2 linked regions of the Prochlorococcus marinus XMU1405 genome follow. The protein of the gene in region 1 interacts with the protein of each later gene in a pairwise test. Links are inferred from orthologs where the notes say so. Each region holds a gene or a part of one and is shown on either strand. Other genes may lie near its edges.

The links. Proteins that work in one complex are often made in the same cells at the same time.
Region 2: the proteins of sfsA (region 1) and HA148_RS03060 interact in binary tests that used the Escherichia coli proteins (3 or more experiments, as listed by UniProt). The link is inferred for Prochlorococcus marinus XMU1405 from one-to-one orthologs.

The regions. Positions count from the first base shown.
Region 1 is NZ_JAAORF010000001.1:251,857-254,861, reverse strand. What follows is about bases 48-2,976. They hold sfsA (DNA/RNA nuclease SfsA), read right to left. Parts: upstream 1,918-2,976; coding sequence 1,177-1,917; downstream 48-1,176. Other genes in these bases: murJ (murein biosynthesis integral membrane protein MurJ), read left to right, coding at 1,987-2,976; HA148_RS01385 (ammonium transporter), read right to left, coding at 48-996. In the rest of the region: more of HA148_RS01385, read right to left, coding at 1-47; more of murJ, read left to right, coding at 2,977-3,005. UniProt on the Escherichia coli protein: Binds to DNA non-specifically. Could be a regulatory factor involved in maltose metabolism.
Region 2 is NZ_JAAORF010000001.1:534,162-537,179, forward strand. The notes cover bases 73-3,014. They hold HA148_RS03060 (glutamate-5-semialdehyde dehydrogenase), read left to right. Parts: upstream 73-859; coding sequence 860-2,170; downstream 2,171-3,014. Other genes in these bases: HA148_RS03055 (translocation/assembly module TamB domain-containing protein), read left to right, coding at 73-793; folB (dihydroneopterin aldolase), read left to right, coding at 2,182-2,544; HA148_RS03070 (esterase/lipase family protein), read left to right, coding at 2,549-3,014. In the rest of the region: more of HA148_RS03055, read left to right, coding at 1-72; more of HA148_RS03070, read left to right, coding at 3,015-3,018. UniProt on the Escherichia coli protein: Catalyzes the NADPH-dependent reduction of L-glutamate 5-phosphate into L-glutamate 5-semialdehyde and phosphate. The product spontaneously undergoes cyclization to form 1-pyrroline-5-carboxylate.

The DNA.
Region 1 (3,005 bases):
TGTAAGATCAGGCTTACCAGAAGTTAATGTTGAAACAATAGTTGCACCAATAGCTCCAGCAGCTGCTGCCAAAGTAGTTGTTACAGCAACATATGGAACCCATTGATCCATAGCAAGTTGAGAACCGGGGTTAAATCCATACCAACCTATCCATAGGACTAATGCACCTAGAGTAGCTATAGCCATGTTATGTCCTGGCATAGCTTGTGGTTTCCCATCAGAGTATTTGCCAATTCTTGGTCCAAGAAGCATAGCTCCTACAAGACCCGCCCATGCTCCAACTGAGTGAACAATTGAAGAACCAGCGAAGTCAACAAAACCTAAAGAATCAAGCCAACCACCATTCCATTTCCAGCTACCAGCAATTGGATATATAAATGCAGTTAATACAACAGCAAAAACAACAAATTCTCCAAATTTAACTCTTTCAGCAACAAGACCGGAAACGATAGTTGCTGCAGTTCCTGCGAATGCAGACTGGAACAAGAAATCAACAGTTGGGACTAATCCAGCGTCAGTAACCATATCAGCGGTAACTGTTGGATCAAAGAATAAGCCTCCAAAATAAAGCCATCCGTCAGCAACACTTCCTCCGTACATTAATGAATAGCCGATAAACCAATAAGAAGTTACAGCTAGAGCAAATACAAAGAGGTTTTTAGCAAGGATGTTTACTGCGTTCTTAGAACGACACATACCTGCCTCAACCATAGCGAAACCGGCGTTCATGAAGATCACCAAAATAGTGGCGATCAAAAGCCATAAATTGTTAGCAAGAAAAGCTGCATTCAACTCAGGTAAATCAGCTGCATGAGCTGAAAGATTAAAAATACCTAAACCAAACAAAGCTAGGGGAACAGTTGCAAGCCACAACATAGAGCGGTTTGAACTAAATCCTCGAATACTCCTCAAAAGGAGCATAGGTCCATTCACAAGACTTGCATCTTGTAATTTGGACCTAGAGCGCCTTTGAGGCGTTTGCAAAGCAGTGGTCATAAAAAAAAATTAGATCTGCAAAAAAACAGTTTGTGCTGTTTCCTTTCAAATTTAAATTTATTCAAAAAACTTATCAGTGTCTAGTAGTTGTTTATACCAATTTTATAGTTGCACCATAAAAAATTATTTGTTAAATTTGAAAATTATTTTTTTAAGATTTCAGATTATCAAGTTTATAAATTATTTTAAAGGTTTAATTCCATTCCATGTTACGTGATCTTTATGAAATACAAACGAGCAAGGGATGGTGATCATGCCTGCACTAGAAGATTCTCTAAAAAGACTGCCATATAAGGGATCTGCCTCATCTCCGGGAGTAAAAAATTCTGCATCTTTTCTGGTTATACAAGGTACTAAAACGCTTTTACTTTCAGGAATCAGTTCTTTTAATTCTATTAAGTGTTTTTGGCCTCTTTTCGTTACTGTATCTGGGAAAAGAGCTACATTTTCTTTAATCCAAGTTGTATTTTTTACTTCTATGTAAATGTTACGTTTATCAGGATTTGAAGATTTTGGAGTTAAAAAAAAGTCAATTCTGCTTTTTTTATCTTTTCCATAAGGGATTTCTGATTTAATTGTCTCTATTTCTCCTATTATTTCTTTCAGCAAATTTTTCTCAATAACCCTTTTGATTAACTTATTTGCAAATAGGGTATTAATACCCACCCAAACCTCTTCATTTTTTGCATCTAATACAGATATCTGTTCCCATGTAAAAGGTAATTTTCTTTTTGGAGAAGGGGAAACACTTATTCTTACTTTTGCTCCCTCACACAAAAGACCTTTCATTGGGCCTGTGTTAGCACAGTGAGCAGTTACTACCTCTCCACTCTCTAGTTTAATATCTGCAAGAAACCTTTTATACCTCTTGATTAAAACCCCTTCAATTAATGGATCAAATTCAATTATCCGATCATTCATAAATATGTCTTTAGTTAAAAATCAAATATAATTGAAACTTAAACATCTTGATGATTTAGACAAATCCAAATGCATTCATTTCTAAAAAATAATGTTTTTTCAATTTCATTTGGTACTAGTCTTAGTAAATTAGCTGGATGTATAAGACAAATATTCATAGCTGCTGCTTTTGGGGTTGGGGTAACATACGACGCGTTTAATTACGCCTACATAATTCCTGGTTTTTTGCTAATAATAATTGGAGGAATTAATGGTCCCTTACATAACGCAGTCGTTGCAGTTCTAACTCCACTTAACAAAAAAAATGGAGGAATTGTTTTAACTCAAGTAAGTATAAAGCTTTCAATATTATTATTCATCATAGCCATATTGATTTATTCAAATTCCAGTTTATTAATTGAATTATTAGCCCCCAATTTAAGTTCGCAAGCTAAATCTATTGCTACTTACCAATTACAAATACTTACACCATGTATCCCTTTATCCGGCTTCATAGGTTTAAGCTTTGGCGCCTTAAATTCTCAAAGAAAATTCTTTTTATCAAGTATAAGTCCAGCAATAACAAGCGTAACTACTATTTTTTTTATTTTATTTAGTTGGATTTTTAACCAAGAAAATATATCTTTTAATTTCCTTAATTATACGGGATTACTGGCTTTTGCAACTTTGACAGGAACTTTTATTCAGTTTGTTGTTCAAATTTTGGAAATAAATAAAATTGGTCTCTTGAGATTAAATTCAACCTTCAAATTATTTAAAGATGAAGAGAAGAGGATTTTCAAACTAATCATTCCAGCATCTATCTCATCGGGTCTAAGTCAAATTAATGTTTTCATCGATATGTTTTTTGCTTCAAGTTTTCAAGGAGCAGCATCTGGACTAGCTTACGGAAACTTTCTCATACAAGCACCTTTAGGCATATTATCGAACTCTTTGATTTTGCCATTACTTCCAAAATTCTCAAAATTGAAAAGTGATAAAGACGTTAGAGGTCTCCAAAAAAAATTGATATCTGGAATAGAGTACTGTTTTTTAACAACTATTTTTTTAACCGGATTTTTTATAACATTTAATAATCAAATAGTACA
Region 2 (3,018 bases), 280 kb from region 1 along the record:
GGGAAAAGATTTAAATGCTAGGGGTCTTATTTATCTTGAAAAAGGTAGAGCGAATTTGTATACTACTCCCTTTAAGCTTGATAAGAATAAAGAAAACTATATTTTATTTGCCTCAAGAAGTGGTGTAGTACCATTTATTAATTTTTCTCTAGTGAGCAAAGTTCCAGACTCTATAATACCTATAAATGAAAATAACCAAGATTCAAATATCGCAAAAGATCTTGATGAAGATGCGACTTCAAGTGGTTTTGGGGCATTTGGAATTGGTAATACAAGGCTTATCAAAATTGAAGCTTCTTACGAAGGATTTTTAGATCAATTATCTTTTGAAGATGAAAATAAAAGAATACAATTGAGAAGTACTCCAAATTATAGTAGATCACAAATAATCGGTTTAATAGGAGGTAACTCTTCAAATTTAATAAATAGAGCATTTATTTCTCAACTTAATAATGCGGATGCTTTTAGTGAAAGATTTCAGTTGTCTTTATATCCAGCCTTGATAGAAAATAATGATTCTTTAAAAAATATATTTTCAAATGAAAATTTAGATATTGATAATGATGAAGAGTCATCTCCCGATAAAGAATTATCTTCGCAAGCTTGGGTAGCTGAACTAGGATTCGATATTACTGATGCAATAAATTTTGCCTTTCAAACCGTTCCAGGTAGAGATGACCTTTCATCAATTGGAACTTTGACTTTTCAGGCCAATCCAAACTTAGAATTGTTAGGTTCTTATGACTCTAATGGTGATTGGAAAAGCCAAGTTCAATTATTTTTTAGATATTAATTCAGAAAGAAATTTACTTTAAAGAATCGTTAATTTGAATTATTATTAGATTAGCTAAAAAATATTATGGTTAATATCTTTGAAATTCCGCAACCAAGTAATGATCTTCTAGAAAAAGCTGATAAAGTTCGTTTGGCATCAATAAAAATAAGTCAGACTGAAAATCAAAATCGAATTAAAGCCTTAAATTTTATGGCTGATTATCTAGAAAAAAATTCTAGAGAAATATTAGAGGCTAATATTGAGGACTATCAAAGAGCAGAAAAGAGAGGGATTTCAAAAGCTTTACTTTCTAGATTAAAGTTATCAAAAGATAAATTAAATTCAGGAATTGAAGGAGTAAGAAAAGTTGGAGATTTAGCTGATCCTGTAAATCAAGTTCAAATAAAAAGAGAGCTTTCAGAGGGGTTGATCTTAGAGAGAAAAACTGTACCAATTGGAGTTTTAGGGGTTATTTTTGAATCAAGGCCAGATGCCGTAATGCAGATTAGTTCTTTAGCAATAAGATCAGGTAATGGAGTAATGCTAAAAGGTGGTAGTGAAGCCAATTTAACAAATACTTCAATAGTGAAAGCATTGCAAGAAGGTTTAAATGAATCAGGTCTTGATAAAAATGCAATATGTTTACTAACAAGCAGAAAAGATAGCATGGCGATGTTAAATCTTGAGAAATATATTAATTTAATAATTCCAAGAGGTAGTAATGAATTAGTTAAATTTATTCAGGAGAATACAAGAATTCCTGTGCTAGGCCATGCTGATGGAATTTGTCACTTGTTTATAGATATTGAGGCAAATCTAGAGATGGCTTTATCAGTCGCTTTGGACAGCAAAATTCAATATCCTGCAGCTTGTAATGCTATCGAAACCTTATTAGTCCATAAAGATATCGCACCAGCTTTTTTAGAAAAGGCCATCCCTCTATTTAATTCTAAAGAAGTAAAATTAATTGGAGATAAGAGATCAGTTGAATTAGGGTTAAAGTATAAGGCTAGCCTAGAAGATTGGAAAACTGAATATTTGGATTTAATTCTATCGATAAAAATTGTTGATGATCTTGAGCAAGCAATTACACATATTCAAAAATATAGTTCAAAGCATACAGATGGAATAATTACTGAAAATTCAAATACTGCCAATAAATTTATGAACGTAGTTGATAGTGCGGGTGTTTTTCATAATTGCTCTACTAGGTTTGCAGATGGGTTTAGATATGGATTCGGCGCTGAAGTTGGCATATCTACTCAAACTCTTCCACCAAGGGGACCTGTAGGTCTAGAAGGTTTGGTAACTTATAAATATTTCCTAAAAGGTGATGGTAATATAGTTGATGATTTTACATCAGGTAAGGCTATCTATACACATAAAGATCTTTAAAACTTTTAAAGATGGAAACTTTTTTAAAAATTGAGAATATTAAACTTTGGGCTAGGGTTGGGGTTCTTGATGAAGAAAGAGAATTAGGTCAACTATTTAATTTAGATGTATATTTGTGGACTGATTTTGAAAAATGTACAATAAATGATGACATAAAAAAAACAATTGACTATTCAAAATTAGTTCAAATTTTAAAAGACCAATCAAAGAAAATATATTGTTTCACAATCGAAAAATATTCAAACGCAATTTTAGAAATTATTGATCAGGAATTTAAGTTTTCTAAAGTTAAAATTATCCTGACAAAATGTAATCCTCCAATCACAGGTTTCGATGGCAAGGTTTCAATAGTAAGAATTCTTGAAAATAATTAAAGTATTGGAAAAAAGAAATCCCATTATATTGATTCATGGTCTTTGGAATACTTCAAGTATTTTTTCTTCTATTACCTCAAAACTTGACGATATTGGCATTGAATATTTTGCCCCAACTCTTAAGCATTCATATGGAATGACTTCAATTCTGGATTTGACTAATAAATTAAACGAATTAATTTTAGAGAAATATGGCTTAGAAAAAGAAATAGATATTTTGGGATTTTCTATGGGAGGAATAATTGGTAGATACTGGCTTCAAAAATTTAATGGTTATAAAAGAACAAGAAGATTAATATCTATAGGTTCCCCTCACAAAGGAACTTTGATGGCTCAATTAATACCTAAATACCCCTTCAGAGGAATATCAGAAATGAAAATAAATAGTAAGTTTTTAAGAGAACTCGCAAATAATGATTTTTTTCTTGATGATATAGAGTGTATAAATTTCTTTACTTATTGGGATATGATGGT